2 regions of the Stenotrophomonas sp. GSD10 genome follow, and region 1 is predicted to be linked to the other one. Evidence: riboswitches for the same ligand, from Rfam matches in the RefSeq annotation. Region 1 holds a riboswitch; the other holds the start of a gene.
The links. Region 1 has a riboswitch for glycine ahead of N4G47_RS17370 (trimeric intracellular cation channel family protein). Riboswitches for the same ligand answer to the same signal wherever they lie in the genome.
Positions count from the first base shown of each region.

Region 2: linked by a shared signal. The riboswitch ahead of gcvP (aminomethyl-transferring glycine dehydrogenase) and the one ahead of N4G47_RS17370 (trimeric intracellular cation channel family protein) in region 1 are both predicted to bind glycine.

Region 1 covers NZ_JAOCMC010000002.1:3,717,560-3,721,213, reverse strand. The annotation lists gene N4G47_RS17380 (hypothetical protein) at 1-696, shown strand, start outside; gene N4G47_RS17375 (hypothetical protein) at 693-992, shown strand; gene N4G47_RS17370 (trimeric intracellular cation channel family protein) at 1,024-1,641, opposite strand; glycine riboswitch at 1,724-1,829, opposite strand; glycine riboswitch at 1,843-1,932, opposite strand; gene N4G47_RS17365 (GIY-YIG nuclease family protein) at 1,973-2,248, shown strand; gene N4G47_RS17360 (nuclear transport factor 2 family protein) at 2,390-2,821, shown strand; gene N4G47_RS17355 (hypothetical protein) at 2,825-3,262, shown strand; gene N4G47_RS17350 (NAD(P)/FAD-dependent oxidoreductase) at 3,343-3,654, opposite strand, start outside.
Region 2 covers NZ_JAOCMC010000002.1:3,007,282-3,010,935, reverse strand. The annotation lists gene gcvP (aminomethyl-transferring glycine dehydrogenase) at 1-2,050, opposite strand, end outside; glycine riboswitch at 2,113-2,215, opposite strand; gene N4G47_RS14250 (multidrug effflux MFS transporter) at 2,516-3,654, shown strand, end outside.

The DNA.
Region 1 (3,654 bases):
GCCGCGGTAGATCCACGCCATGCGTGGATAGGAGCAGGCCACGGCACGATTTCGGAACAGTTGCATGGAATCTGTCTGCAGCTTCGGCCGAAGATCGGGGCCTCGCCTGGTTGGACCCCGCCGATGCACGTTTTCCCCGACGACAGCCCGCTGCAGCCAGAATGCCGATCAGTTTCCGGAGAGGCCGCCATGGCCCTCGTGCGCTTGAAAGGCGGCCCGATTGCCGATGACGCGATCTCCGTCATCGAGGACTGGTTCGAATCCTCGTCTCCCGCGACCACGGCCAGCCTGCTGGCGGAACTTGATGAAAGAATCGAGCTTTACCGCAACGAAGGAGACCAGGCACTTCTGCGTACGACGTTGAAGGCCAGGGCGATGATCGCGGCCTCTGCCGACCAACAGCGCGATGATCGTGAGTCCCCCTCTTCGTTCAAGGTGGTGCCTGCAGCATCCCTCGTTGGCGACTGGCGCTCGGACTGCGAAACAGATTGCGTGATCGTCGACGGAGATCTGAGCGTGGAAGGCACGCTGGCGCTCAATGATCTGAGCGAGACGCTGTGTGTGATCGTCCTGGGCAGTCTCAGCGCCCGCAATCTTGACTGTGGTGGTTGGGTTTTCGTGCGCGACGATCTTGCGTGTGAGCATCTCCACGCGTGCTCGCTCAACGATGGAACTCTGGCCGTAGGGGAAGCATGATCGTGCAGACCTATCTCGAGACAGGCGCATACACACAGGTCGGTCGTGATCTGCACGCCAGCTTCGTTTCCACCGTCCAGAACGAGATTGTCGTTGAGGGCGGGGTTCACTGCCCGGGCTTCAGTAGACGATCCGATCCTGACTATCTGTCCGGATGGATAGATCCCGAGCTGCTCGAGCAGGTCGACCCCGGCAGCGATGACTGTGACAGCCCATGGAGTGTCTATCCCTCAGAGGCCTACCGGCTGCGCATCCTTGCAGGCGGGAGCCCGATGAACTCCCGCCTGCGCAAGTGATCCGGAAGCAGGCGCACCCGCCAGGCCGCGGTCAATGCACTTCGTCGTGATACACGAACTTCGGCATTTCCCAGCGGTAGTGGATCGCCAGCAGGCGCATCGCGAAGCCGCCGCCCAGGCAGCACAGAATGGCAGTGGCGTCGGCCACGCCCCAGTGCAGCAGCAGTAGATACGCCGCGCCGGTCAGCAGCGCGATGATCGCGTACAGCTCCTTCTGGAAGATCAGCGGCACCTCGTTGCAGAGGATGTCGCGCAGCACGCCGCCGAACGCACCGGTCAGCATGCCGGCGATCAGCACGATGGGGGTGGCATGGCCCGCCTCACGCGCGATCGAGCAGCCGATCAGGGTGAAGGCGATCAGGCCCAGGCCATCGAGCACCAGGAAGGTGCGGCGGAAGTGGTGCATCCAGCGCGCCACCCAGGTGGCGATCAGCGCGGCGCACACAGTGAAGCCCAGATACTCGGGATGCTTCACCCAGCCCAGTGGGTAGTGGCCGAGCAGGATGTCGCGCAGCGAACCGCCGCCGAGGGCGGTGACGCAGGCGATCATGACCACGCCGAACAGGTCCATGCGGCGGCGGCCGGCGGACAGCGCGCCGGTCATGGCTTCGGCGGAAATGGCGATCAGGTAGATGATGGACAGCAGCATGGGGCAGGCTCCGGGCGCGGTGGGGCCGGCCATGCGCATATACCGCCACTGCCTGCGCAATGACGGGATGACGACGACCGGTGCCGCTCCCGCTGTCCTTTTGCCTGAGAGTTCAGCGGCGTAGGCCGCGTGCCCCTTCGGCGGATCGTCCCGGGCATGCCCGGTGACCTCTCTCCAGCTCGGCGAGTCGAATGCATGGTTGGTGGGATTCCAGCCCACCGGCCTGAGCGATCATGGGAGCCTGCGCCTTCGGCGGGCGCCAGCGCGGCGCCTCTCTCCTGCATTCGGGCGCCAGTATATCCGCTGCAGTGCAGCACGGCATAATCCGGGCATGGCCCCGTCCCTCCGCCCCTGGTTCCTGTACCTGCTCGAATGCCGCGACGGCAGCTTCTACGCCGGCATCAGCACCGACGTGGACGCGCGTTTCGCCGCCCACCAGGCCGGCAAGGGCGCCCGCTACACCCGCGCCCGGCCGCCGCTGCGCGTGCTGGCCGTGCGCGAGTACCCGGACCGGGCCGCCGCCTCGCGCGCCGAGTGGCAGCTCAAGCAGCAGCCCCGCGAACGCAAGCTGGCCTGGCTGCAGGCGCCTGTCGAGGCTGTTCCGTAGAGCCGAGCCCATGCTCGGCTGCTGGATTGGCGACGAGGATCCGCCGAGCATGGGCTCGGCTCTACAGTAGATCCACGCCATGCGTGGATGGGCGCGTGCGGCCATGCCATGATCGCCCAGCCCTCAGCGCTGGTGACCCGGATGTCCGCCCTTGCCCTGCTGTTCGCTCTCTCCGCATCAGCCAGCCCCGCCGCCGACCCGGCCACGATCGCGGCCATCGAATCCACCTGCCACGACTACGTCGATGGCCAGCTGGAGGCCGACCCGCAGCGCGTCGCCCGTTCCCTTCATCCGGATCTGGCCAAGCGCGCGGTGCTCGGCGATACGCCCGACGAGCGACTCGGCCTGCGCCGGATGTCGAAGGAGGAGCTGGTCGCGCTGACAAAGCAGGGCGCACTGAAGACGCCGAAGGATCAGTGGGACCGCCGCTGCACGGTGCTGGACGTGACCGGCAACGCCGCCTCGGTGCGGCTGGAAACCCCGTGGTTCGTCGACTACTTCCACATGGGGCGCTTCGACCAGCGCTGGGTCATCGTCAACGCGCTGTGGTACCCGAAGTCGAAGGCGGAATAACCCATGCGCACTGCTGGCCGCGCATGGCTCGGCATCGCAGTGCTGGTCGCCGGCATCGCGCTGCTGCCTGGCCTGTTGTACCTGCTCGGGATGGCACTGGTGGACGGTCGACCGAAGCCGGCCGGCCGCGCGGCCAGTGATGTGGCCGCGTGCGGCACTGAACCACAGGCGGAGTACCAATCGATGAATCCCTGGCGATTCGCCGCGCAGTTCTTCGACAAGGACGTGATGAAGAAGAAGGCGCCCGAAGTGGAGCGGGAGGCCCTCTGGATTGCCCAAAGCCACCTGTCGCAGCAGCCTCATCGCGGCATGCTGCGCCGGCATCTGAGCAGCGCAGCACTGACGATCTGGATTACCCGGCACTGGGGTGCGGCGCAGATTGCCGACACGGCGAGGAAGCAAGACTTCTGCCAGCAATGGTCGCGCCCACGGATGAAGTAGATCCACACCATGCGTGGATGACGTCAACGGGGTCAGAGCCCTTTCCTGCGGAAAGGGATCCGACCCTTCGGCTGGCGGCCCTACCGCTTCGGCCGCCGGTCGTCGCGGTCATCGCCGAAGATGATGCGCGCGCTGCGCTGGTAGCTCCAGTACGCCACCGCCCAGTTCAGCAGCACCACGAGGCGGTTGCGGAAGCCGATCAGGAAGAACACGTGCGCGGCCAGCCAGAACCACCACGCCAGCACACCGGACAGCTGCAGCCGGCCCAGATGCACGATCGCGGCCATGCGGCCGATGGTGGCCAGGTTGCCGTAGTCGGCATACGTGAACGGACCGGGCTCGGGCTTGCCGTGCAGGCGCGCGCGGATCACCTCGGCCACGTACTTGCCCAT
Region 2 (3,654 bases), 710 kb from region 1:
CGACCAGGGCGTTCATGTTGGCGCCGTCGGTATACACCTGGCCGCCGTGCTGGTGGATGATCTCGCAGATCTCGACCACCTCTTCCTCGAACACGCCGTGCGTGGACGGGTAGGTCATCATGATCGCGGCCAGACGGTCGCTGTACTTCTCGGCATTGACGCGGATGTCTTCGACGTCGACGTTGCCGTTGGCATCGGTCTTGGTCACCACCACCTTCATGCCGCACATCTGTGCCGAAGCCGGGTTGGTGCCGTGCGCCGAATCCGGGATCAGACAGATGTCACGGTGGCCTTCACCGCGCGAGCGGTGGTAGGCACGGATCGCCAGCAGGCCGGCGTACTCGCCCTGCGCGCCGGAGTTCGGCTGCAGGCTCACCGCGTCGTAGCCGGTGCATTCGACCAGCATCGCTTCCAGCGTATCGATCAGTTCCTTGTAGCCCAGCGCCTGGTCGGCCGGCACCAGCGGATGGATCTGCGAGAACTCCGGCCAGGTCACCGGGATCATCTCGGCGGTGGCGTTGAGCTTCATGGTGCACGAGCCCAGCGGGATCATCGTGCGGTCCATCGCCAGGTCCTTGTCGGCCAGCGAACGCAGGTAGCGCAGCAGTTCGTGCTCGCTGTGGTGGGTGTTGAACACCGGGTGGGTCAGGAACGCGGACTGGCGCAGCAGGCCGGCCGGCAGCGCGTCGGCGGTGCTGGCGTCCAGCGCGTCGACGTCGGCCTGGGCACCGAACACCGCAGCCAGCGCAACCACGTCGGCGCGGGTGGTGGTTTCGTCCAGGCTGATGCCGACCGAGTCGCTGTCGATCGCGCGCAGGTTGTAGCCGGCGGCGCGTGCCTTGGCGTGGATCTCATCGGCGTGCACGCCGGTGATGTGCAGGGTGTCGAAGAAGTCGCCACCGACCTGCACGCCGGCATTGCGCAGCGCTGCGGCCAGGATCGAGGCCAGGCGGTGGGTGCGGCGGGCGATGCGGGTCAGGCCTTCAGGGCCGTGGTAGACGGCATACATCGAGGCCATCACCGCCAGCAGCACCTGCGCGGTACAGATGTTGGAAGTGGCCTTCTCGCGGCGGATGTGCTGCTCGCGGGTCTGCAGGGTCAGGCGGTAGGCCGGGTTGCCCTGGGCATCGATCGAGACGCCGATCAGGCGGCCCGGCATCGAGCGCTTGTAGGCGTCACGGCAGGCCATGAAGGCAGCGTGCGGGCCACCGAAGCCGAACGGCACGCCGAAACGCTGGCTGTTGCCGACCACGATGTCCGCGCCCCATTCGCCCGGGGCGGCCAGCAGGGTCAGTGCCAGCAGGTCGGTGGCCACGGCCACCAGGCCGCCACGTGCGTGCACGGCATCGACCAGCGCCTTGTAGTCGCCGACCTGGCCGAAGGTATCCGGATACTGCAGCAGCAGACCGAAGGCTTCCGCTTCCAGTGCTTCGGCCGGGGTGCCGACGCGCAGCACGATGCCCATGGGCTCGGCGCGGGTGCGCAGCAGTTCCAGCGTCTGCGGGTGCACGGCGTCGTGCACGAAGAAGGTGTCCGACTTCGACTTGGCCGAACGCTTGGCCAGGGTCATCGCTTCAGCAGCGGCGGTGGCTTCGTCCAGCAGCGAGGCGTTGGCGATTTCCATGCCGGTGAGGTCGGCGCACAGGGTCTGGAAGTTGATCAGTGCTTCCATGCGGCCCTGCGAGATTTCCGCCTGGTACGGGGTGTAGGCGGTGTACCAGGCCGGGTTTTCCAGGATGTTGCGCAGGATCACGTTCGGCGTGTGGGTACCGTAGTAGCCCTGGCCGATGAAGCTGCGCAGCACGGTGTTCTTGTCGGCGATCGCACGGATCTTGGCCAGTGCCTGCACTTCGGTCATCGATTCCGGCAGCGCCAGCGGCGCCGGCGACTTGATCTTGGCCGGCACGATGGCATCGGTCATCGCATCCAGCGACGCGTGGCCGACGACGTCGAGCATCTGCGCGATCTCGGCATCGTTGGGGCCGATGTGGCGCTCGACGAACGCGGAATGATGCTCGAGCTCACGCAGGGAAGGGGTGTTCTGGGACATGGCGAAGGATCCGTCAGGAAAGGGCACACGCACGGGCACAAGCCGCCGGTCGGCGGTCTGCGGGGCGCCCCTCTGTCCTTTTGCCTGAGAGTTTAAAAGCGCGGGCAACCGCAGCTTCGTGCCCCTTCGGCGCCGGATCGAACCGGTCTCTCCAGAGTTGTGTTACGGGTGGTATCGGGCCTGAGCGATTACGGGCGTTGCGCCTTCGGCAGCGGTGTTCCGCTTCTCCCACCGTGTTGCCCGCCGATTATAGCCCGTTGCGGGCCCGCCGGCGGCCGCCGGTCGGTGCGGCCGGGCCTGAATGGCCGATGGCCCGGTCGTGCGTTTTGTGCAGCGCTGCATGGCATCGCGTGCAATCCCCACCTATGATGGCCGGATTCTCGTATTCATCTGGCGCCGTCCCTGCCGCAAGGGGACCGGCGCCGGCCGTGCGTGCCGCGCATGGCCCTGCCGGACACCCTTTCCATGACCGCCGCTGTTGCTCCTTCCACCCGCCGCATGGCCCTGCTGCTCGCCGGCCTGGCCATGTTCGGTCCGTTCTCGATCGACACCATCTTCCCGGCCTTCCCGCAGCTGGCCCAGCGCCTGGCGGTGGACGAGGTGGCGGTGCAGCAGACCATCAGCGTGTACCTGCTGTTCTACGGCCTGATGAGCCTGGCGCACGGCCCGCTGTCCGACGCCTGGGGGCGCAAGCGGGTGATCCTCGGTGGCCTGGTGGTGTTCGTCGGCGCCTCGGTCGGTTGCGCGCTGTCCACCGACCTGACCACGCTGCTGGCCTTCCGCGCGCTGCAGGGGCTGTCGGCGGGCGTGGGCATGATCGTCGGCCGCGCGGTGATCCGTGACCTGTACCATGGCCACGACGCGCAGCGGCTGATGAGCCAGGTGTCGATGCTGTTCGGCATCGCGCCGGCCATCGCGCCGATCATCGGTGGCTGGATCCTGCTCAGTGGCGCTGGATGGCCGCTGATCTTCTGGTTCCTGGTGGTGTTCGCGCTGGTGCTGCTGGCGGCTACCGCGCGCTACCTGCCGGAAACCCATCCGGTCGAGGCACGCGTACCGTTGTCGCCACGGGTGCTGATGCGCGACTACGTGCGCATCGGCTTCAACCCGCGCTTCCTGCGCCTGGCGCTGGCCGGCAGCATCGGTTTCGGCGGCATCTTCCTGTACATCTCCTCGGCGCCGGTGTTCGTGATGCAGCATCTGCACCTCGGTGAAGGTGGGTTCGCCTGGCTGTTCATCCCCACCATCGGCGGCATGACTACCGGCTCGTTCCTGTCCGGGCGCATGGCCGGGCACACCACGCCCACCCGCCAGGTCGCCATCGGTTTCAGCCTGTGCGCGCTGTCGGCGCTGCTGAATGTCGGCTACGTGGCGCTGTCGCCGCAGTTCGTGCTGCCGTGGGCAGTGCTGCCGATCTTCCTGGGCGGCATGGGCATGTCGCTGATCTTCCCGATCCTGGCACTGGCGGTGCTGGACATGTACCCGCACCAGCGTGGCCTGGCCTCGTCGCTGCAGGCGTTCGTGCAGCTGATGATCAGCACCGTGGTGGCCGGCGTGGTGTCGCCGCTGCTCAGTGCCAGCCCGCTGCACCTGGCGCTGGGCCA